4 regions of the Enterobacter sp. LM3 genome follow, and region 4 is predicted to be linked to each of the others. Evidence: predicted binding sites of a transcription regulator. Region 4 holds the regulator's gene; each other region holds the start of a gene.
What was found. The regulator CRP, encoded in region 4, controls carbon source genes, mostly activating them, when cyclic AMP is high. The targets are predictions, from matches to a motif close to ATGTGANNNNNNTCACAT.
Positions count from the first base shown of each region.

Region 1: the regulator CRP is predicted to act here: its motif matches at 5,295-5,312, upstream of deoC (deoxyribose-phosphate aldolase).
Region 2: the regulator CRP is predicted to act here: its motif matches at 4,897-4,914, upstream of focA (formate transporter FocA).
Region 3: the regulator CRP is predicted to act here: its motif matches at 2,568-2,585, upstream of ACJ9N4_RS12955 (glycine dehydrogenase).

Region 1 is NZ_JBJURN010000005.1:243,977-250,105, forward strand. Features, by position in the region: gene ACJ9N4_RS08795 (autotransporter adhesin BigA) at 1-786, shown strand, start outside; gene deoD (purine-nucleoside phosphorylase) at 882-1,601, opposite strand; gene deoB (phosphopentomutase) at 1,733-2,956, opposite strand; gene deoA (thymidine phosphorylase) at 3,009-4,331, opposite strand; gene deoC (deoxyribose-phosphate aldolase) at 4,386-5,165, opposite strand; gene ACJ9N4_RS08820 (YjjI family glycine radical enzyme) at 5,427-6,129, shown strand, end outside.
Region 2 is NZ_JBJURN010000001.1:138,758-144,886, forward strand. Features, by position in the region: gene aroA (3-phosphoshikimate 1-carboxyvinyltransferase) at 30-1,313, opposite strand; gene serC (3-phosphoserine/phosphohydroxythreonine transaminase) at 1,383-2,471, opposite strand; gene ycaO (30S ribosomal protein S12 methylthiotransferase accessory factor YcaO) at 2,806-4,566, shown strand; gene focA (formate transporter FocA) at 4,973-5,830, shown strand; gene pflB (formate C-acetyltransferase) at 5,882-6,129, shown strand, end outside.
Region 3 is NZ_JBJURN010000010.1:107,980-114,108, forward strand. Features, by position in the region: gene yjgA (ribosome biogenesis factor YjgA) at 1-153, opposite strand, end outside; gene pmbA (metalloprotease PmbA) at 249-1,601, shown strand; gene cybC (cytochrome b562) at 1,708-2,094, shown strand; gene ACJ9N4_RS12950 (Hok/Gef family protein) at 2,165-2,320, opposite strand; gene ACJ9N4_RS12955 (glycine dehydrogenase) at 2,737-3,075, shown strand; gene ACJ9N4_RS12960 (SFCGS family glycine-rich protein) at 3,086-3,448, shown strand; gene ACJ9N4_RS12965 (DUF4312 family protein) at 3,451-3,750, shown strand; gene ACJ9N4_RS12970 (DUF4311 domain-containing protein) at 3,773-4,549, shown strand; gene ACJ9N4_RS12975 (DUF4310 family protein) at 4,563-5,204, shown strand; gene ACJ9N4_RS12980 (amidohydrolase/deacetylase family metallohydrolase) at 5,246-6,129, shown strand, end outside.
Region 4 is NZ_JBJURN010000022.1:53,643-59,771, reverse strand. Features, by position in the region: gene ACJ9N4_RS18830 (OsmC family protein) at 1-383, opposite strand, end outside; gene crp (cAMP-activated global transcriptional regulator CRP) at 696-1,328, shown strand; gene ACJ9N4_RS18820 (YccS/YhfK family putative transporter) at 1,387-3,474, shown strand; gene ACJ9N4_RS18815 (aspartate aminotransferase family protein) at 3,493-4,713, opposite strand; gene pabA (aminodeoxychorismate synthase component 2) at 4,800-5,363, opposite strand; gene ACJ9N4_RS18805 (putative adenosine monophosphate-protein transferase Fic) at 5,395-5,979, opposite strand; gene ppiA (peptidylprolyl isomerase A) at 6,087-6,129, opposite strand, start outside.

The DNA.
Region 1 (6,129 bases), on a different contig from region 4:
CGTGCCGAGCTGGGTAACGACACCCAGTACGACATGCTGGCGCTGCGCCAGACGCTGGACTTAACGGAAAACCAGAACCTGACGCTGGAGTACGGCATCGCCCGCATCGACGGTAACGGTTCGCAGAGTGCAGGCGACAACGGTCTGACCGGCGGCTACAGCCAGTTCTTCGGCCTGAAGCACAGCATGGCGTTTGACAGCGGTCTCGCCTGGAACAACGCCCTACGCTACGATGTACACAGCCTCGACAGCAGCCGCGCCGTCTCCTACGGCGACGTCAGTAAAGTCGCAGATTCCAGCGCCCGTCAGCAGTACATGGAGTTCCGCAGCGAAGGGGCAAAAACCTTCTCCCTGCTGGATGATGCGCTGAAAGTGACGCCGTATGCCGGAGTGAAGTTCCGTCATACGCTGGAAGACGGTTATCAGGAGCACAGCGCCGGGGACTTTAACCTGAGTATGAATGCGAGCAGCGAAACGGCGGTGGATTCCGTGTTTGGCCTGAAGCTGGACTACGCCGGTAAAAACGGCTGGGGTGCCAGCGCCACGCTGGAAGGCGGCCCGAACCTGAGCTACGCCAAAAGCCAGCGTACCGCCTCGCTTCAGGGCGCGGCAGGCCAGCAGTTCAGCGTCGATGATGGTCAGAAAGGCGGTGGCATCAACGGTCTGGCGACGGTCGGCGTGAAATACAGCGCCAAAGATACCCGCCTGAGCGTCGATGCTTACCAGTGGAAGGAAGACAACATCAGCGATAAAGGCTTTATGCTGAACCTGAAGAAAACCTTCTGATTACCCGGCGGATAAAACGCAAAACCGGGGAGACGTAAACGCCTCCCCGGTTATATGCAGGCCCGGTAAGCTAGCACCTCCGGGCACAAACTTTCTTACGCTTTATCGCCCAGCAGAACGGATTCCAGCGCGATTTTAATCATGTCGTTGAAGGTAGTCTGGCGCTCAGCAGCCGTAGTCTGCTCGTGCGTACGGATGTGGTCAGACACTGTGCAGATGGTCAGGGCTTTCGCACCAAACTCTGCCGCCACACCGTAGATGCCCGCCGCTTCCATTTCCACGCCCAGGATGCCGTACTTTTCCATTACGTCGAACATTTCACCGTCCGGGGAATAGAACAAGTCAGCCGAGAACAGGTTGCCCACGCGCGCATCAACGCCCAGCGCTTTTGCCGCATCTACCGCGTTACGCACCATATCGAAGTCAGCAATCGCGGAAAAATCGTGATCCTTGAAGCGAATACGGTTCACTTTGGAATCGGTGCAGGCACCCATACCGATAACCACGTCACGCAGTTTAACGTCCATACGAACAGCGCCGCAGGAACCCACGCGAATGATTTTCTTGACGCCGAAATCAGTGATCAGCTCTTTGGTGTAGATGGAGCAGGACGGGATACCCATACCGTGGCCCATTACCGAGATTTTGCGGCCTTTGTAGGTACCGGTGAAGCCCAGCATGCCGCGAACGTTGTTCACTTCACGCACGTCTTCGAGGAAAGTTTCTGCAATGTGCTTCGCGCGCAGCGGGTCACCCGGCATCAAGACGACGTCAGCGAAATCACCCATTTCTGCGTTAATGTGAGGAGTTGCCATCTTCAGTTCCTTATTCGTTATGTGTTCTCCCTCTCCCTGTGGGAGAGGGTTGGGGTGAGGGCATCAGGCCACACCCGTATTTCCCGTGGGAGAGGACCTGGGTGAGAGCATCAGGCCTCACCCAATGTGACTCAGAACATGGCCTTGCCATAATCCATGTCGGACGTACCAAAGTGTTTTGCAATCGTCTGACCGATATCCGCGAAGGTTTCACGGTGGCCGAGCGAACCAGGTTTCACTTTCGGGCCGTACACCAGCACCGGAATGTGCTCACGCGTGTGGTCGGTTCCGGTCCAGGTTGGGTCGCAGCCGTGGTCAGCAGTCAGGATCAGAATGTCATCTTCCCCGACCAGCTCCATCAGCTCTGGCAGACGGCGGTCGAACAGCTCCAGACCGGCAGCATAGCCAGCCACGTCACGGCGGTGACCCCAGGAAGAGTCGAAGTCAACGAAGTTGGTGAAGACAATGGTCTTATCGCCCGCGTCTTTCATCTCTTTGATGGTGGCATCAAACAGCGCATCCAGGCCGGTGGCTTTCACTTTTTTAGTGATACCGCAGTTGGCATAGATGTCCGCAATTTTACCCACGGAAACCACGTGACCGTCTTTCTCTTCGACCAGTTTTTGCAGCACGGTTGGCGCTGGAGGCTCAACGGCCAGGTCGTGGCGGTTACCGGTACGCTGGAAGTTACCTGCTTTGTCACCGATAAATGGACGCGCAATAACACGGCCAATGTTGTAGCCGCCTTCGGTCAGCTCTTCACGGGCGATTTCACACAGCTCGTAAAGTTTATCCAGGCCATAAGTCTCTTCGTGGCAGGCGATCTGGAACACGGAGTCAGCAGAGGTGTAGAAAATCGGCTTGCCGGTTTTCATGTGCTCTTCACCGAGTTCATCCAGGATCACGGTACCGGAAGAGTGGCAGTTACCGAGGTAACCCGGCAGGTTGGCGCGCTTAACCAGTTTGTCGAGCAACGCCTGCGGGAAGCTGTTCTGGTGATCGGAGAAGTAGCCCCAGTCAAACAGAACCGGCACACCGGCAATTTCCCAGTGACCAGACGGGGTATCTTTACCGGAAGAGAGCTCATGCGCCCAGGCGTACGCGCCCACCACTTCCGCGTTAGCATCCATACCGGCTGCAATCTTACCGGTAGAACCTTCGTGCGCTTTCACCAGACCCATACGCGTCAGGTTTGGCAGAGTCAGAGGGCCTTTACGACCGTTGTCCGCTTCGCCTTTGGCACAGGCTTCAGCGATGTGACCCATCGTATCGGCACCCACGTCACCAAAACGTTCTGCATCTTCTGTCGCGCCGATGCCGAAGGAGTCCAGCACCATAATAAATGCACGTTTCATAATTGTTCTCCGTACGTAGTGCTCAAAAGTAAGTGATCAGATCAGTATACTGCTATTCGGTAATACGACGATAGACCGTTGGTGTGCTTTCTGGTGCTTTATTGTCGAGCTGGATGGCGGCTTTCACGGCTTTTGCCGCTTCTTGCCAGCTGTTTTCATCTTTCGCGTGGATCACCGCCAGTGGGCGTTGTCCGTCGACGCTGTCACCCAGGCGGGCCATATCGGTAAAACCGACGCTGTAATCAATGGTGTCCGACGCCTGACGACGACCACCGCCCATTGAGACCACCGCCATGCCGAGCGCACGGGTGTCCATCGCAGAAACAAACCCAGCGGTATCAGCATAAACGGCTTTGCTGAGCGTCGCGGTTGGCAGGTATTTTGCGTAGTTTTCCACGAAATCAGCCGGGCCTTTCTGCGCGGCAACCATACGGCCAAAGATCTCTGCCGCTTTACCGTTGTCCAGTACCGCCTGCAGTTTCACGCGCGCGTCTGCGTCGTCTTTGGCGAGTTTGCCGGAGATAAGCATCTCCACGCACAGTGCCATTGTCACGTCGAACAGGCGCGGGTTACGGTATTCACCGGTCAGGAATTGCACGGCTTCACGCACTTCAACGGCGTTACCGGCGCTGGAAGCCAGCACCTGGTTCATATCGGTCAGCAGTGCAGTGGTACGCACGCCCGCACCGTTGGAAACACCAACGATAGCCTCGGCCAGTGCAGCAGAAAGTTCATACGTTGGCATAAACGCGCCGCTGCCCACTTTCACGTCCATCACCAGCGCATCCAGACCTTCCGCCAGCTTTTTCGCCAGAATCGAGGCGGTGATCAGCGGGATGGAGTCAACGGTTGCGGTGATATCGCGGGTAGCGTAGAAACGCTTGTCTGCCGGAGCAAGAGAGCTGGTCTGGCCGATAATCGCCACACCCACATCTTTAATAATATCGCGGAAGCGGTTGTCATCCGGGAAGATATCGAAGCCCGGAATGGCTTCCAGTTTATCGAGCGTACCGCCAGTGTGTCCCAGGCCACGCCCGGAGATCATCGGAATGTAACCCCCGCAGGCCGCGACCATTGGGCCAAGCATCAGCGAGGTTACGTCACCCACACCACCGGTGGAATGTTTATCTACAATCGGACCATTGAGGTCGAGGCTTTTCCAGTCCAGAACGGTTCCTGAATCTCGCATCGCCATGGTCAGCGATACACGCTCAGGCATCGACATATCGTGGAAGAAAATGGTCATCGCCAGAGCAGCAATTTGCCCTTCAGAGATGGTGTTATCACGAATACCATTGATAAAGAAGCGGATTTCTTCATCGCTTAATGCATGACCATCACGTTTTTTACGAATAATTTCTTGTGCGAGAAACACGGTAACCTCCCGAAGTAGGCCGGGCTCGCTACGCGCCACCCGGCATTTCAAATCTTAGTAGCTGCTTGCGCTCTTACCGTCGCCGTGACCCAGCGCCTTCAGCAGGCTTGCCAGCAGGCTGGATGCGCCAAAGCGGTAGTGACGGGAGTCCGCCCAGTCCGCACCGAACAGCTCATCAGCAATCGCCAGGAACTGTTGCGCGTCTTCAGCGGTACGCACGCCACCAGCTGGTTTGAAACCAACGGTTTTGGACACGCCCATATCACGGATCACTTCCATCATGATGCGTGCGCTTTCCGGGGTAGCGTTAACCGGCACTTTACCGGTAGACGTTTTGATGAAATCCGCACCGGCTTTGATGGAGATTTCAGACGCTTTACGAATCAGCGCCTCTTCTTTCAGTTCACCGGTTTCGATGATGACTTTAAGCAGCACGTTTGCCGCAGCACACGCGTCTTTACAGGCTTTCACCAGGTCGAAACCAATCTTCTCGTTGCCCGCGATCAGTGCGCGATACGGGAACACCACGTCAACTTCATCAGCACCGTAGGCAATGGCCGCGCGGGTTTCTGCCAGCGCAATGTCGATATCGTCGTTGCCGTGCGGGAAGTTAGTCACGGTAGCAATACGCACGTCCGGCGTGCCCTGCTCTTTCAGAGTCTTACGTGCAATCGGGATAAAACGCGGGTAAATACAGATGGCTGCGGTATTACCGACGGGCGTTTTCGCCTGATGGCACAGGGCGATGACTTTCTCATTGGTGTCGTCATCGTTCAGGGTGGTCAGGTCCATCAGTTTCAACGCGCGCAGGCTGCTTGCAGTTAAATCGGTCATAACATTCTCCAACGGCATTGCCGTATAAATTTACCTTGCGGGTCTGTGAGTATTCTAACATTCACCCGCACTTACACTTCGACATTCATCACAGTTAATGAAAACTGCGTACAAATTTGCATTACTGTAATGAGATCAACTTCAAACTTTAGTTCGCTAATTGCTGACTAAAGCAGCGATTACCCCTGTCGGATCAAAGGCCCTGACGGGATGGCTTCCTACAATCCGTTCATCATCCGCAGAACAATAAAGGAAGCGAATATGTCCCACGCCGGCCCCGACGCCCTGCAACAACGTTGTCAGAACATTGTGACAAGCCCGGTATTAACCCCGGAGCAAAAGCGGCATTTTCTGGCGCTGGAAGCGGAGAACAATCTCCCCTATCCAGACCTGCCTCAGGCTGCCCGTGCCGCACTGGACGAGGGCGTTATCTGCGACATGTTCGAAGGCCATGCGCCTTACAAACCCCGTTACGTCCTGCCGGATTACGCAAAATTTTTGGCTAACGGCTCGGAATGGCTGGAGCTGGAAGGGGCAAAAGATCTTGATGATGCCCTCTCGCTGTTAACCATCCTGTATCACCATGTGCCATCCGTCACATCAATGCCGGTCTACCTGGGACAACTCGATGCGTTACTGGATCCGTATGTTAGAATTCTAACACAAGAAGAAATCGATGTTCGAATAAAACGTTTCTGGCGTTACCTCGACAGAACGCTACCTGATGCTTTTATGCATGCCAACATCGGCCCGGCGGACACCCCCATCACGCGTGCCATTCTACGTGCGGATGCAGAAATGAAGCAGGTCGCACCCAATCTGACCTTTATTTATGACCCGGATGTTACGCCCGACACTCTGCTGCTGAGCGTGGCAAAAAACATTTGTGAATGCAGTAAACCACATGTTTCTAATGGCCCAGTCAATGATAAAATTTTCACAAAAGGCCGCTATGGTGTGGTGA
Region 2 (6,129 bases), on a different contig from region 4:
GCCGCATCGGGTGATGCGGCAGGGATCCATCAGGCCAGCGTGCTAATACGCGCCAACTGCTCGAAATAGTCCGGGAAGGTTTTTGCCGTACATTTCGGATCGAGGATGGTCACTGGCGTGTCGGACAGCGCCACCAGCGAGAAACACATTGCCATACGGTGATCGTTATAAGTGCCGATTTCCGCGAACTGCAGTTTTGTCGGAGGCGTGACGCGAATGTAGTCTTCGCCCTCTTCCACTTCAGCACCAACTTTACGCAACTCGGTTGCCATCGCGAACAGGCGGTCAGTCTCTTTTACGCGCCAGTTGTAAATGTTACGCAACGTCGTGGTCCCTTTCGCGAACAGCGCAGCCGTCGCAATGGTCATCGCCGCATCCGGGATATGGTTCATGTCCATATCGATGGCATTCAGCTCGCCGTGAGTACAGGAGATAAAGTCATCGCCCCAGGTGACGACAGCACCCATTTTCTCCAGCACATCCGCAAAGCGGATATCGCCCTGTACGCTATTACGGCCAATACCGGTCACTTTTACCGTACCGCCTTTAATCGCACCGGCCGCCAGGAAGTAGGACGCCGAAGAGGCATCGCCTTCAACAAGGTAGTGACCCGGAGACTGGTACTGCTGCGCACCGCGAACCACAAAGCGCTGATAAGACTGGTTTTCAACCTCAACACCGAAGGTTTTCATCAGGTGCAGCGTGATATCAATGTACGGCTTAGATACCAGATCACCTTTAATGGTGATGACCGTATCCTGCGGAGCCAGCGGTGCGGTCATCAGCAGTGCAGTCAGGAACTGGCTGGAGACGCTTCCGTCAACCTCAACGTTACCGCCGGTAAAGCCACCACGCAGACGTAACGGTGGATAATTTTCCTGCTCCAGATACGTAATTTGTGCGCCGCCCTGACGCAGGGCATCCACCAGGTGACCGATTGGACGCTCTTTCATGCGCGGCTCGCCGGTCAGCACAATGTTGTTACTGCCCAGACACAAGGCAGCCGCCAGCGGACGCATCGCCGTTCCGGCGTTGCCCAGGAACAGTTCAAGCTCTTCAGCCGAACGCAATGCACCGCCGTTGCCGGTCACTTCGCAACGGGTACGATCGTCAGACAGCGTGTAATGAACTCCCAACGCTTTCAGCGCATTGAGCATATGGCGTACGTCATCACTGTCCAGCAGATTCGTGAGGACGGTGGTGCCGTTTGCCAGAGCTGCCAGCAGCAGAGCGCGGTTCGAGACACTTTTTGAACCAGGCAGATTAATGGTGCCATCTACCCGCGCGATAGGTTGTAACGTCAGGGATTCCATGAAACTTAACTCTCAACTCGACATAATAAAAACCCCGCAGCACAAGCTGCGGGGGTGAAAACAGCGCAATTAACCGTGACGACGTTCGAAGTCGACCATGAAGTCGGTCAGTGCTTTTACGCCTTCCAGCGGCATGGCGTTATAGATAGAGGCGCGCATACCCCCTACCACGCGGTGGCCTTTCAGCGCATGCAGGCCCGCTGCAAACGACTCTTCCAGGAAGACTTTATCCAGATTGCTGTCTGCCAGCTGGAACGGCACGTTCATGCGGGAACGGTTCGTTTTCGCCACGTCGTTGCGGTAGAAATCACTCTTATCAATCACACCGTACAGCAGTTCCGCTTTTTGCTGGTTGATCTTGTCCATCTGCGCCACACCGCCGTTTTGCTTCAGCCATTTAAAGACCAGGCCCGCCAGATACCAGGCAAACGTCGGTGGGGTGTTGAACATGGAGTCGTTATCGTTCAGCACGGTGTAATCCAGAATCGACGGGCACGCAGTGTGTGCTTTGCCCAGCAGATCTTCACGCACAATGACCAGCGTCAAACCCGCCGGACCAATGTTTTTCTGTGCACCGGCGTAGATCACACCGTAGCGGCTCACATCAATTGGCGCGGAGAGAATGGTGGAGGAGAAATCGGCTGCCACCACCACATCTTTGCCAAAATTCGGCGTTTCATCGATGGCAATACCGTCGATGGTTTCGTTCGGGCAATAGTGCAGATAGGCTGCGTTATCAGAAAGCTGCCACTCGCTCATTGGCTTCACGGCACGCAGGCCATCAACGGTAATTTTGCCGTCAATAACATGTGGCGAGCAGTATTTTTTGGCTTCTTTCACTGCGCTTGCAGCCCAGTAGCCAGCGTCAACATAGTCAGCGGTCGTTTTGCCGCCCAGAATATTCAGCGGAACGCCAGCAAACTGACCGCGTCCACCGCCGTGGCAGAACAATACTTTGTAGTTCGAGGGAATATTCAGCAGATCGCGAAAATCCTTTTCTGCCTCTTCCGCCACCTGAATAAACTCTTTACCACGGTGGCTGATTTCCATCACCGATGTACCAAGACCGTTCCAGTCACAAAGTTCCTGTTGAGCCTGTTTAAGCACGTCTGCCGGTAACATCGCCGGACCTGAACTGAAATTAAAGACTTGAGCCATTTCCCCTCACCACGCTAAAAGCCATAAGTTATAACTGTGGATATCGGTTTTATCATTCAGTGACACGCGCCGCAATGTCTAAAACTTATGACCGGCGAAATGTGTCTGTCGTCACACAATACAATCTGCCACCTTGCTGTCACAAAACCGATAAAATGGCTGCCAGGTGATCGATTTGCCCCGGCTAACCTTCGTCCATCCTGGATTCACGCGGCGTGGACATTATTGATTGTTCTTCTGCCCTATAGCCCTGCCTTTTATTTTCGCCGAAGATAGCACCTGTCATGCAAAACCCGTATCATTGCGCGCTTTACGTACGATAAAAGTGAACGCCATGACTCAAACGTTTATCCCCGGCAAAGACGCCGCTCTGGAAGATTCCATCGCTCGCTTCCAGCAGAAACTGACCGACCTGGGCTTTAATATCGAAGAAGCCTCCTGGCTGAACCCGGTGCCTCACGTCTGGTCTGTGCATATCCGCGATAAAGACTGTGCACTGTGCTTTACCAACGGTAAGGGCGCGACGAAAAAAGCGGCTCTGGCCTCTGCGTTGGGTGAGTATTTTGAACGTCTGTCGACCAACTATTTCTTCGCCGACTTCTGGCTGGGTGAAACCGTCGCAAAAGGCCCGTTCGTTCACTATCCAAATGAAAAATGGTTCCCGCTGACCGAAGACGACGAACTGCCAGCAGGCATTCTGGATGCACGTCTGCGCGCGTTCTACGATCCGGAAAACGAACTGACCGCCAGCATGTTGATTGACCTGCAGTCCGGCAATGAGGAACGTGGTATTTGCGCCCTGCCGTTTACCCGCCAGTCCGATGACCAGACCGTCTATATCCCAATGAATATCGTCGGCAACTTGTACGTGTCTAACGGCATGTCCGCCGGTAACACCCGCAACGAAGCGCGCGTGCAGGGTCTGTCTGAAGTCTTCGAACGCCACATTAAAAACCGCATTATTGCCGAGTCTATCAGCCTGCCTGAGATCCCGGCTGACGTCCTGGCACGCTATCCGGGCGTGGTAGAGTCCATCGCTAAGCTGGAAGCGGAAGGTTTCCCAATCTTTGCCTATGACGGCTCTTTGGGCGGTAAATATCCGGTTATCTGTGTGGTGCTGTTCAACCCGGCTAACGGAACCTGCTTTGCTTCCTTCGGTGCACACCCGGACTTCGGCGTAGCGCTGGAGCGTACCGTGACCGAGCTGCTGCAGGGTCGCAGTCTGAAAGATCTCGACGTGTTTACCCCACCAACGTTTGACGACGAAGAAGTGGCCGAGCACACCAACCTCGAGACGCATTTCATCGACTCCAGCGGTTTGATCTCCTGGGATATGTTTAAGCAGGACGCGGACTACCCGTTCGTGGACTGGAGCTTCGCCGGTACCACTGAAGAAGAGTTCGCCACCCTGATGGCTATCTTCGACGCAGAAGATCAGGAAGTTTATATTGCTGACTACGAGCACCTGAGCGTCTACGCATGCCGCATTATTGTTCCAGGCATGTCCGACATTTATCCGGCGGAAGATCTGTGGCTGGCGAACAACAGCATGGGCGCACATCTGCGTGAAACGCTGCTGGCCTTGCCGGGCAGCGAGTGGGAAAAAGAAGATTATCTGAACCTGATCGCCCAACTGGACGATGAAGGTCACGATGACTTTACCCGCGTACGCGAACTGCTGGGTCTGGCGACCGGTAAAGACAACGGTTGGTATACCCTGCGCATTGGCGAGCTGAAAGCGATGCTGGCGCTGGCTGGTGGCGACCTGGATCAGGCGCTGGCCTGGACCGAGTGGACAATGGAGTTTAACCAGTCCGTCTTCTCTGCCGAGCGCACCAACTACTACCGTTGCCTGCAAACCCTGCTGCTGCTTGCGCAGGAAGAAGATCGTCAGCCACTGCAATATCTGAATGCATTCGTGCGTATGTACGGTGCAGAAGCGGTGGAAGCAGCCAGCGCGGCGCTGAGTGGTGAAGAGCCGTTCTACGGACTTCAGGCTGTTGATAACGATCTGAAAGCCTTCCCGGCTCATCAGTCGCTGTTGAATGCTTATGAGAAACTGCAGAAAGCTAAAGCGACTTACTGGTCAAAATAAGCGCACATAACATGAGTAGCAGTAGGCGTATTCAATCGTCTGGGCTATATTACGGGGCGATTTCATTGCCCCGTTTTTTATTTTCTTCGGCAATGACTGTTAATTGTAATAATAAAGTTAAACACGGGTAAATATAATAATGCTTACCCGGGCTTTGCTGTTACTTTTTATGGTAAATACTCCATTTTAATTAACTGTCCAGGAGATGGTCGAACGAAAAAATTCAACTCTTTTCATAACTTTTAAAATTTATTTTTATACGGATAATCAAATACTTACTCCGCATTTGTTGTAAAACCATACGCATTGCGGGCCTATAAGCCAGGCGAGATATGATCTATATCAATTTCTCTTCTATAATGCTTTGTTAGTATCTCGTCGCCGACTTAATAAAGAGAGAGTTAGTGTGAAAGCTGACAACCCTTTTGATCTATTACTCCCAGCTGCGATGGCCAAAGTTGCCGAAGAAGCGGGTGTCTATAAAGCAACGAAACATCCGATGAAGACGTTCTATCTGGCGATCACGGCCGGTGTGTTCATCTCTATCGCTTTCGTCTTCTACATCACTGCGACCACCGGTACTGCCGCGATGCCTTTCGGCATGGCCAAGCTGGTTGGCGGTATTTGCTTCTCACTGGGTCTGATTCTTTGCGTGATCTGCGGTGCAGACCTCTTCACCTCAACGGTGCTGATTGTGGTGGCGAAAGCCAGCGGAAGAATTACCTGGGGCCAACTGGCGCGCAACTGGCTTAACGTCTATGTTGGTAACCTGATTGGTTGTCTGCTCTTTGTTCTGTTGATGTGGCTCTCTGGCGAGTACATGACCGCCAACGGCGGCTGGGGACTCAACGTCCTGCAAACCGCTGACCACAAAATGCACCATACATTTATCGAAGCTGTTGCTCTCGGCATCCTCGCAAACCTGATGGTCTGCCTGGCGGTCTGGATGAGCTACTCTGGTCGTAGCCTGATGGATAAAGCCATGATTATGGTTCTGCCGGTTGCGATGTTTGTTGCCAGCGGCTTTGAGCACAGTATCGCAAACATGTTTATGATCCCGATGGGTATTGTAATCCGCAACTTTGCGAGCCCGGAGTTCTGGACTGCAGTTGGGTCAACTCCGGAAAGTTTCTCTCACCTGACTATTATGAATTTCATTACTGATAACCTGATCCCTGTCACTATCGGGAACATTATCGGTGGGGGTCTGTTAGTTGGGTTGACATACTGGGTCATTTACCTGCGTGGCGACGACCATCATTGATGGTTATCTCAGGCAGTAAATAAAAAATCCACTTAAGAAGGTAGGTGTTACATGTCCGAGCTTAATGAAAAGTTAGCCACAGCCTGGGAAGGTTTTACTAAAGGTGACTGGCAGAATGAAGTAAACGTCCGTGACTTCATTCAGAAAAACTACACCCCGTATGAAGGTGACGAATCCTTCCTGGCTGGCGCAACTGACGCGACCACCAAGCTGTGGGACAAGGTAATGGAAGGCGTTAAACTGGAAAACCGCACTCACGCGCCAGTTGATTTCGACACTTCCGTTGCTTCCACCATCAC
Region 3 (6,129 bases), on a different contig from region 4:
TTTACCCAGTTCTACCATTTCTGCGCCAAGCTGTTTTAACTCTTCGGCGTCGCGTTTAATTTCACTTTTACTGACCCAGATGATCTCATCATCTTCGTCTTCGATGTCATCACCGGGAACGTCGTCGAGCCAGTCTTCGGGCTGCTTAGTCATGTCAGGCTCCTTAAAAAAAGAGGCTAATGTTACCAGTTAAGACGCGCACTGAAAAACGGTTCTCTGTTAGACTTCAGTTAACTCTCTCTTACAGTATGGCATTTGCGATGAAAGTAACCTCACAAGTTGAAGCGCAGCGTAAGCTTCTGGAAGAAGCCGTCTCCACCGCGCTGACGCTCGCTTCAGGTAAATCAGATGGCGCGGAAGTGGCGGTCAGCAAAACCACTGGCATTAGCGTGAGTACCCGCTATGGCGAAGTGGAGAATGTAGAATTCAACAGCGATGGTGCTCTGGGGATCACGGTGTATCACCAGAATCGCAAAGGCAGTGCATCATCGACCGATCTCAGCCCGGATGCCATTGCCCGTACGGTGCAGGCTGCGCTGGATATCGCGCGTTATACGTCCCCCGATCCTTACGCAGGTGTTGCCGACAAAGAGCTGCTGGCGTTTGATGCCCCGGATCTCGATCTTTTCCATCCGGCGGAAGTCACCCCGGACGAAGCGATCGAACTGGCTGCGCGTGCCGAGCAGGCCTCCCTGCAGGCTGATAAACGCATCACCAATACCGAAGGCGGCAGTTTCAACAGCCACTACGGCATCAAAGTATTCGGCAACAGCCACGGGATGTTGCAGGGTTACTGCTCGACCCGTCATTCGCTGTCCAGCTGTGTGATTGCCGAAGAAAATGGCGATATGGAGCGTGACTACGCCTATACCATTGGCCGTGCGCTGGAGGATTTGCAGTCTCCGGAGTGGGTCGGTGCTGAGTGTGCGCAGCGCACACTTTCTCGCCTGTCACCGCGTAAGCTCTCTACCATGAAAGCCCCGGTTATTTTTGCCAATGAAGTGGCGACTGGCCTGTTTGGCCATCTGGTCGGGGCGATTGCCGGTGGCTCGGTTTACCGTAAATCGACGTTCCTGCTTGATTCGCTGGGTAAACAGATCCTGCCGGAATGGCTGACTATCGAAGAGCATCCGCATTTGCTTAAAGGTCTGGCTTCTACGCCATTCGACAGCGAAGGCGTGCGCACAGAACGCCGCGATATCATCAAAGACGGTATTCTGACCCAGTGGTTGCTGACCAACTATTCTGCACGTAAGCTGGGGCTGAAAAGCACGGGTCACGCGGGTGGCATTCATAACTGGCGTATTGCCGGGCAAGGTCTGAACTTTGAGCAGATGCTGAAAGAGATGGGGACCGGCCTGGTGGTGACGGAGCTGATGGGCCAGGGCGTGAGCGGCATGACCGGGGATTACTCTCGTGGTGCGGCGGGCTTCTGGGTTGAAAACGGTGAAATCCAGTATCCGGTGAGTGAAATCACTATTGCCGGCAACCTGAAAGATATGTGGCGCAATATTGTTACTGTCGGTAACGATATTGAAACACGTAGCAATATACAGTGTGGTTCAGTTCTTCTGCCGGAAATGAAAATTGCCGGTCAATAATACCCGTCATACTTCAAACTGCAGGTGCGTTGGCTGCACGCGTTCCTGCAACTCGAATTATTTAGGGTATTACGCTTATCGTTAATAATAAAAAAGGAAGTGAGCAATGCGTAAACACCTGTTAGCGATCGTCGCGGCTTCAACGCTGGTTCTTGGCTCTTCTGCGTTTGCTGCCGATCTTGAAAGCAACATGGGTATTCTCAGTGAAAACCTGAAGATCGTTCAGAAAACGGACAATGCAGCAGAAATGAAAGACGCGTTGACCAAAATGCGTGAGGCGGCATTAGACTCGAAAAAATCCACGCCACCTAAGCTGGAAAACAAAGCGGCTGACAGCGCCGAGATGAAGGACTATCTCCACGGCTTTGACGTGCTGGTGGGCCAGATCGACGGTGCGCTGAAGCTCGCGAATGAAGGCAAAGTGAAAGAAGCTCGTGCAGCAGCCGATCAGTTTGTGACCACACGCAATACGTATCACAAAAAGTATCGTTAATTGGGTGCCTGAGCTGTACGCCCTTTCTCCGTGTGCGGAGGTGCATTACGCGCCCCCGCATGCTTGCTCCCTACTTTCCGGAGCGACAATCCATCCGCGCTGTCACTTCAAACGAGCCGTTTCGAAAACGGATCTCGCACAGTGTTTTCCTCGTCACCAGCGTTAAAATGATTATTGTCAAAGCAATAATCATCAAACCCCGGATAATCAGGGACTGGCGTTTCATGGATGCCTCCTTGCTTTAAAGCGGGCGAGGTAGCGAACTCCACGGTTGTGCGTGTCGTTTCGAGCCCCGGCCCTGATTTTCTATCAGGCGGGGCTTTCCACTTTCCGTCCCATGCCTGAGACGGTCAGTCTCAAGCACCCGTCGCCACTCTAGCGAATCCCCATAAGAAAACCTTATCCACGTCACATTTCTACGAGTCTGCTCGTAATCTTTTCTGCTTTACTCATCCCTTTTGTGCCGCCAGATTGAGTGATATTCATCACGTAAATGCATTGATTTATTCAAATTCAGCGTATTTATGTGGCACAGATCACTGCTGCTGCTTTCCTTTCCACTTCGAAGTGGAAAACAACTCGCTACAAACCCTTCGTCGTCATCGTTAGTTTTATTCCAGAGCCATTAACGGGGTAAGACGAGTGATTAACGGAGCGGTAATGAACGACGTTGGGGATCAGGCGGTGCAAACAGAACAGCTCGCTAACACCATGCTGCAGCAGGTCTATACCCTGCTGGCCCGGCACAACATCATCCCTAATGCAGTACAGGAACAGATGCTGACCTCACACGTTCGCGCGATGGCGCACCGGTCTGTGACCGGCGAGCCGCTGCCGGAAGTAGAAGCAGAGCTGTTCGACGAGATTTCACCCGATTCAATGCGACTTGCCCGCGAAGTGGTGGCGCAGTTTGGCAACCTTCCTGATGAAGAGGCCTGGCTGCTCTCCGTTCACTTTGAAGTCGCGAAAGACAACCTTTAAGGAGCAACACATGGAACAGATTACAGTCGTGATTGGCGATCGCCTGGGTAAAGGTCAGAAAGTGGCCGCCGGCGTGGAAAAGGCAGGTGGACGTGCGGTTGTCGTGCCGGGGGTGGCGGCAGATATGAAACTGGGTGACGTGATGAAAGCGGAAAACGCCACCTTCGGCATCTCCTTCTGCGGCAGCGGTGGCGCGGGTGCCATTACTGCGCAAACCAAATATGGCTACAAAGCCAAATACGGCATGCGTTCTGTGGAAGAGGGCGTAACCGCCATCAACGAAGGCTGCAACGTGCTGGGCTTCGGCTTTATGGATAAAGAAGAGCTGGGCGAGCGTCTGGTACAGGCGTGGCAGAAGAAGCACGGCGCATAAGCATGAAAGAACAGTTCACGACCACCGTGAGAGTGAAGGGCAAAGGCGATGCCAAGGCGCGTGCCTTTGCCGATGCGCTCAACCACGTTCAGGCCGCGGTGATGCAAGCCTCACCGCATATCTTACTGCGTATTGAGCCACAGGATGTGCAGGTTGTTCAGGCGCAAGAAGCGGTGCGTAAAGAAGCCTTCCTGTTCTTCTTTTTGCGCCGGGAAAGACGCACCTACAGCGTGGAGCTGGATGTGACCGTCAACGTGACTGCCATCAATCTTGATCGGGTGGATTTCGTCACGCAACGCTGATTCTTCATAAAAGGGCAGACTGATGTTCTTAATTATATTAATAAAATCGCTCATCATTGGCGGCCTGGTTGGCGTCGGTGTGGGGGCCGGGGCTGCACGCATGTTTCATGCGCCTACCACTCAGGGTATGGGCGCGTTTCGTACGTTGGGGGAACTGAACTCCTGTGAAGGGGACCCGGCTTCTCACTTCTCTTTTGGGTTAGGCTTCTTCTTTAACGCCTGGGCTTCTTCCGTGGCCGCAGGTGCATTCACTCAGGACGTTGACCACCGCATTATCCCGAACTGGGGCGCAGCGGCGCTAATGCTCAAAAACCGTAACGTCGGCGAAACACTCCACGATCCCCGCAAGATGGCGATTGCCTGCGGCGTGATCGGCATGATCGTCGTGACCTTCCTTAACCTTACCGCCTCCTCCGTTCCAGCTGCACTTCAGGTGACGGCCGTTAAGGTGCTGGTACCGGCAGCTAACCTGCTGGTGAACACCGTCATGCCGGTTATCTTCTGGCTGGCGGCCATCGATGCAGGCAAAAAATCCGGCTTCTGGGCCACCGTGTTTGGCGGTGCGGCGCAGCTGATCATGGGTAACGCCGTACCGGGTCTGGTGCTGGGTATTCTGATCGGTAAAGGCGTGGAAGAGAGCGGCTGGAACCACGTCACCAAAGTGATGATGGTGGCCATCGTGGCGCTGTTCGTCCTGAGCGGCTTCTTCCGTGGCTTCGATATGAAGATGATCGAATCCTTCCATCTGACCGTGCCGAACTGGCTCGACATGATCCACAACTCGCTCAGCGGTAAATAACAGGAGCCTCTACATGGAACAGAATAAAGGTTTTTGGTATGCCGACTGGTCGTTCCCGATCTTCGTTGGCCTGCTCTCCTCCGGCGTCTTCGCCGGGACGCACATGTACTACCTCTACGGCATTGGCGCGTTTAACGAAGTGGCTTTTGTGGCGATGCTGAAAGCAGGGATTGATACCGGTGTTTACGGCGCGGTAGCGGCCTTTGGTGCCAGCTTCCTGTTCGCCCGTATCATCGAAGGCTCGCTGGTGGGGATTTTAGATATCGGCGGGGCTATCCAGACTGGCGTTGGCCTCGGCGTTCCTGCATTGCTGCTGGGAGCGGGCATCATGTTCCCGGTGACCAACTTTATTGCCGCCCTGATCACCGGCCTGGTGATTGGTCTGGCGATTGGTTACGTCATCATTCTGGCGCGTAAGTTCACCATCAATCAGAGTAACTCGACCTACGGTGCTGACGTGATGATGGGGGCAGGTAACGCTTCCGGGCGCTTCCTCGGGCCGTTGATTATCCTGAGCGCCATGACTGCATCCATTCCGATTGGTATCGGGTCGCTTGCAGGCGCACTGCTGTTCTATCTCTGGCAGAAGCCGATCACCGGTGGTGCGATCCTCGGTGCGATGATTTTAGGCTGGCTGTTCCCGGTCGCCCTTTAACACCCGCGGGCGCAGCGCGCCCGCCTTATCAGGAGAGCACTATGTTTGATTTACTCCTGCGCCGTGCGCGTCTTACTGACGATACCCTGACTGATATCGCCATTCAGGACGGAAAAATCGCGGCGCTGGGCGACATTGACGCACCCGCCCATCAAACGGTGGCGCTCAACGGTGACGTATACGTTAGCGCGGGCTGGATTGATTCCCACGTACACTGCTACCCGAATTCCCCCATTTACCACGACGAACCAGACAGCGTGGGCATTGCCACTGGCGTCACCACCGTGGTGGATGCGGGCAGTACCGGGGCGGATGACGTGGACGATTTTTACGCCATCACCCGCAAAGCGACAACCGAGGTTTACACTCTGCTGAATATCTCCCGCGTTGGACTGATTGCGCAGAACGAGCTGGCTAATCTGGCTAACATCGACGCCGATGCGGTGAAACAGGCGGTTAAACGTTACCCTGATTTTATCGTTGGCCTGAAAGCGCGCATGAGCAGCAGCGTGGTCGGTGAGAATGGCATTACGCCACTGGAACGTGCGAAAGCTATCCAGAAAGAGAACGGCGACCTGCCGCTGATGGTACACATTGGTAATAACCCGCCAAACCTCGACGAAATCGCTGAACTGCTCAGCTCTGGCGACATCATCACCCACTGCTACAACGGCAAGCCAAACCGCATTCTCACCCCATCCGGCGAACTGCGTGCATCCATCACTTCCGCCTTGAAACGCGGCGTGCGTCTGGACGTCGGCCACGGTACGGCGAGCTTCAGCTTTGAGGTGGCAAAACGCGCCATCGCGATGGGCATTCTGCCGCACACCATCAGCTCGGATATCTACTGCCGCAACCGTCTTCACGGCCCGGTAGGCTCACTTGCGAGCGTGATGTCGAAATTCCTCGCCATCGGTATGTCACT
Region 4 (6,129 bases):
GAATGCGTGATTTTTACCGCTTTCTCCAGCATTAACGCCACAGAGCAGTATTTTTCAGCCGAAAGATCGACCGCGCGTGATACCGCCGCGTCCTTCAGCGCTGTGCCAGTAACAACAAAATGCAGGTTGATGTGCGTAAACAGGCGCGGTGCCTCTTCGCGACGTTCGGACGTGAGCTTGACTTCGCAGCCGGTCACGTCGTGACGGCCTTTTTGCAAAATCGACACCACGTCGATGGCACTGCATCCACCAGCGGCCATCAGCACCATCTCCATTGGACTTGGCGCTTTATCGCCGGAGTTACCATCCATCAAAATCTGGTGCCCGGAAGCGGATTCGCCCAGGAACGTTAAACCTTCAACCCATTTCACACGCGCTTGCATATATTCCTTAACTCCAACGTTGCATTTTTGGTGACAGATTACGCGCGCGTTACATTTCTCGCAATGGAAGGCGACCTGCGTCATGCTGAAGCGAGACACCAGGAGACACGCGGCGAAAGCTATGCTAAAACACTCAGGATGCTACAGTAATACATTGACGTTACACATGTATGCAGAGGACATCAAACTTTACTGGCTGCGAAACGTTACGACAGCCGACTTCCCAGGTATGGGTAAGAATTCGATTGCAACCCCAGAGTCAGGATGCGATTTATGACTCTGGAGACAGCTTATAACAGAGGATAACAGCGCATGGTGCTTGGCAAACCGCAAACAGACCCGACTCTCGAATGGTTCTTGTCTCATTGCCACATTCATAAGTACCCATCGAAGAGCACGCTGATTCACCAGGGTGAAAAAGCGGAAACGTTGTATTACATCGTCAAAGGCTCGGTGGCAGTGCTGATCAAAGATGAAGAAGGGAAAGAGATGATCCTTTCTTATCTGAACCAGGGCGATTTCATCGGCGAACTGGGCCTGTTTGAAGAAGGCCAGGAACGTAGTGCCTGGGTTCGTGCAAAAACAGCATGTGAAGTGGCTGAAATCTCCTACAAGAAATTCCGTCAGTTGATCCAGGTTAACCCGGACATCCTGATGCGTCTTTCTTCCCAGATGGCTCGCCGTCTGCAGGTTACGTCTGAGAAAGTGGGCAACCTTGCCTTCCTCGACGTGACCGGTCGTATCGCGCAGACGCTGCTGAACCTGGCGAAACAACCAGATGCCATGACCCACCCGGACGGTATGCAAATTAAAATCACCCGTCAGGAAATTGGTCAGATCGTCGGTTGCTCTCGTGAAACAGTGGGTCGTATCCTGAAAATGCTGGAAGACCAGAATCTGATCTCCGCGCACGGTAAAACCATCGTGGTTTACGGAACTCGTTAATTCCGGCCAAACGGCGTGTCATCGCAAGGTGTCACGCCGTTTTTGTCTCTATTCCCCCATGTGGCGCAGGCTGATCTACCACCCGGAAGTTAACTATGCACTGCGACAAACGCTGGTGTTGTGCCTTCCTGTGGCCGTGGGTTTGATCCTCGGACACCTTCAACAGGGTCTGCTGTTTTCTCTCGTTCCCGCCTGCTGCAACATCGCCGGTCTGGACACGCCCCATAAGCGATTTTTCAAACGTCTGATTATTGGTGGCTGCCTGTTTGCTGGCTGTAGCCTCGCCGTGCAACTCCTGCTGACCCGCGATATCCCGCTGCCGCTGATTTTAACCGTGCTGGCGATGACGCTGGGAGTAACGGCTGAAATCAGCTCACTGCATGCCCGCCTGCTACCTGCCTCGCTGATTGCGGCCATCTTTACCCTTAGCCTCGCGGGTAATATGCCGGTGTGGGAGCCGCTGCTGATCTACGCTCTCGGCACGCTATGGTACGGGTTGTTTAACTGGTTCTGGTTCTGGATGTGGCGGGAACAGCCGCTGCGCGAATCCCTGAGCCTGCTCTATATCCTGCTGGCGGATTACTGTGAAGCAAAGTACACCCTGCTCACCCAGCACACCGATCCGGAAAAATCACTGCCGCCGCTGCTGGCACGCCAGCAGAAAGTGGTGGATCTCATCAGCCAGTGTTACCAACAGCTACATATGCTCGCCGCCAATAAAAACCATGAGTACAAACGGCTGCTCCGCGTATTCCAGGTGGGGCTGGATCTGCAGGAGCATATCTCGGTAAGCCTGCATCAGCCGCAGGAGGTGCAGAAGCTGGTCGAGCGCAGCCACGCAGAAGCGGTGATCCGCTGGAACGCGCAAACCGTTGCCGCGCGCCTTCGCGTGCTGGCGGACGATATTCTGTATCACCGCTACCCGACGCGCTTCAACATGGACAAACAGCTCGGTGCGCTGGAAAAAATTGCCCGTCAGCATGCGGATAACCCGGTCGGGCAGTTTGCCGCATGGCATTTCAGCCGCATCGCGCGCGTGCTACGCACCCAGCGGCCACTCTATCCACGCGACCTGATGGCCGATAAACAAAAGCGTCTGCCGCTACTGCCTGCCCTCAGAAGCTATTTATCCCTGAAATCCGCCGCCCTGCGCAACGCCGCGCGGATCAGCGTCATGCTCAGCATCGCCAGCCTGATGGGTGTGGCGCTGCATCTGCCGAAACCGTACTGGATCTTAATGACCATACTGTTTGTCACGCAGAACGGTTATGGCGCAACGCGGGTGCGTATTCTGCACCGGGCGGGCGGTACAATGGCGGGGCTGATTATTGCAGGCGTGACGCTACACTTTCACGTCCCGGAAGGGTATACGCTGGTGGGCATGCTGGCGATAACGCTGGTGAGCTATCTGATCATCCGCAAGAACTACGGCTGGGCGATGGTGGGCTTTACCGTAACTGCGGTGTATACCCTGCAGCTGCTCACGCTGAACGGCGAACAGTTTATTATTGCCAGGCTGGTGGATACGCTGATTGGCTGTCTGATTGCTTTTGGCGGCATGGTCTGGCTGTGGCCGCAATGGCAAAGCGGGTTACTCAGGCAGAACGCCCATGATGCACTGGAAGCAGACCAGCAGGCGATCCGCTTAATACTGAGCGACGACCCGCAACCCTCCCCGCTGGCGTACCAGCGAATGAGGGTTAATCAGGCACATAATGCCCTGTTTAACTCCCTTAACCAGGCCATGCTGGAACCGGGCTTTAACTCGAATTATCTGGCAGACATGAAGCTGTGGGTAACCCACAGCCAGTTTATCGTCGAGCATATCAACGCCATGACCACGCTCGCACGCGAGCATACGATGCTGACGCCGGATCTGGCACAACGCTATTTGCAGTCGTGTGAAATTGCCCTGCAGCGCTGTCAGCAGCGTCTGGAGTATGACGCGCCGGGAGAAACGGGAGATGCAAACATTCTGGAAGCGCCGGAAACGCTGACCCACGGACCGATGAGCACCCTGGAGCAGCATTTGCAGCGCATTCTGGGGCATTTGAACACCATGCACACCATTTCGTCGGTGGCATGGCGTCAGCGTCCGCATCACGGCATATGGCTAACGCGTGTGTTAAAGCGGACGCCATATTGATTGCGTCGGGCAATGAGGTTATCCCCGGACTATCTTCCCGACCGCTGCGGCAAAGCGGTTTAACCCCTCTTCAATATCTTTCTCTGCCACCACCAGCGACGGCGCAAAGCGCATCACGTCTGGCCCGGCATTAAGCACCATCACCCCTTCGTGGGCTGCGGCATGCAGGAAATCGCGCGCACGGCCTTTGTATTGCGGCTTCAGCTCGGCACCAATCAACAACCCCATACCGCGGATCTCGCTGAACACGTCATACTGGTCGTCAATCTGTTGCAGATGCTTCACAAACAGCTCACGCTTCGCACTTACGCCATCAAGCACTTCAGGTGTGTTGATGATATCGAACGCGGCACCCGCAACGGCGCAGGCCAGCGGGTTTCCGCCGTAGGTCGAACCGTGGGAACCCACGTGGAACGCAGAGGCGATATCCTGGGTGGTGAGCACCGCACTGACCGGGAAGCCACCGCCGAGCGCTTTAGCGCTGGTCAGAATATCGGGGGTTACGCCGTAATGCATGTAGGCGAACAAATCGCCGGTACGCCCCATCCCGCTCTGTACTTCGTCAAACACCAGCAACGCCTGATGCGCATCGCACAGCTCGCGCAGCCCCTTCAGGAATTCCGGGGTTGCAGCCGTGACGCCACCTTCACCCTGAATTGGCTCCACGACCACCGCGCAGGTGTGATCGTCCATGACCGCTTTCACCGCGTGCAGATCGTTAAACGGCACGTGGATAATGTCGGCCGGTTTGGGACCAAAGCCGTCGGAGTACTTCGGCTGGCCGCCAACGGAAACGGTAAACAGTGAGCGTCCGTGGAACGCGTTATGGAAGGCAATGATTTTGGTTTTGTACGGGCTGTGACGCGTTGAGGCGTAGTAACGTGCCAGTTTGAATGCGGTTTCGTTGGCTTCAGTGCCAGAGTTCATAAACAGCACACGCTCAGCAAACGTCGCATCGATTATCTTACGCCCCAGGCGCAAAGCCGGTTCGTTGGTAAAGACGTTGCTGGTGTGCCACAGGGTTTCTCCCTGAGTTTTCAGCGCCTCCACCAGCGCAGGATGACAATGACCCAGCGCCGTCACCGCAATCCCACCGGCGAAATCTACGTACTCTTTACCCTGCTGATCCCAGACGCGACTGCCTTTTCCTTTCACCGGGATAAACTCAGCCGGAGCATAAATTGGCAGAATGACTTCATCAAATGTTGCGCGGGTGATTGCTGGTTGTTCAGTTGCCATGTCATGACCATCCATTTTATGTCACATTGATTGTGAAAATATAATCACAAAATATGCATAAAAAATCACAACAAGGCAATAGATATTCAGCGATTAAGGAAATTCGCCAGCAGCTGGTGGCCCTGTTCGCTCAGAATACTCTCCGGGTGGAACTGCACCCCTTCAAGATCCCATTCACGGTGGCGAATCCCCATGATCTCCTGCGTTTCACTCCAGGCAGTCACGTCAAAACAGGCGGGCAGGGTTGGCGGATCAATGACCAGAGAATGGTAGCGGGTGACGGTTAACGGATTATTTAACCCCGTGAACACGCCAGTACCCGTGTGGGTAACCGGTGCCGTTTTGCCGTGCATCACTGTGGCCGCGCGAACGATGGTCGCACCAAAGACCTGAGCAATGGCCTGATGACCCAGGCAGACGCCCAGGATCGGTAGCTTACCCGCATAGTGGCGGATAACGTCCAGAGAGATACCGGACTCCGACGGGGTACACGGCCCTGGCGAGATGACAATTTTCTGCGGGGCCAGCGTTTCAATCTCTGCCAGGCTGATGTCGTCATTACGGCGAACAACGACCTCTGCACCCAGTTCGCAGAAATACTGGTAAAGGTTCCAGGTGAAGGAATCGTAGTTATCAATCAGCAGGATCATGGCGGCTCCAGAACAAAAAGGCCGCTCTATTCTACTCAGTTTCCCGTGCTTCGCTCACCACTTTGCGAAAGATCGCGCTCAGGGCCGTCAAATCCCCCATTGCTCCGTTCTGATTGGCACGCTTCCAGTGGGCCGGATCGATATCGCGCCAGTCCAGCAAGTAACTGGCGTGGATAGCCAGTTGTTCAAAGAAAATGCGCTGTGCAATACCATTACCGCTCATAAAAGGATGCAGCATGTTAATTTCACAATAGTAGTGGCTGATCCTGGCAATAAACGCCTCTTTTCCACATCCCACCAGATAACCTTCATTTTCCAGTTTTTCCATCAATTCGTTACCGGCTTTCTCGATGTAGTCAAAGTGGCAAAACAGGATATCGCCCTTAGAAATATCGACGCGACGGTACTTGCCTGCATTCTCCACGAGTCCGTGATAGAGATGGTAGTGAATGGCGCACAGATGGGGCAACCCGGGCGCATGTGGCCCAAGCGGCAGCGTCCCGATGAGAGAGGCAGAAGGACCATTCCCCTCTTCAAGGCGGCAGCTGGCCTGAAAATTCACAGTACGTTGCTGTTCCCAGAGACGGGATTTTTGCTTGTCGGTGAGTTTTTTCACTTAACGCCTCCCTGAATGTGTCCGTTTGCCACAAGTATAAGCAGCAAAACGCGCTTTCGCAGGGAGGGCTAAATAACACGGGCGAAGCGTGCCCGTGTCAAAGACAGTTACGGCAGAACTTTGGCTGAGAGGATAACCACCGGTTTTGAC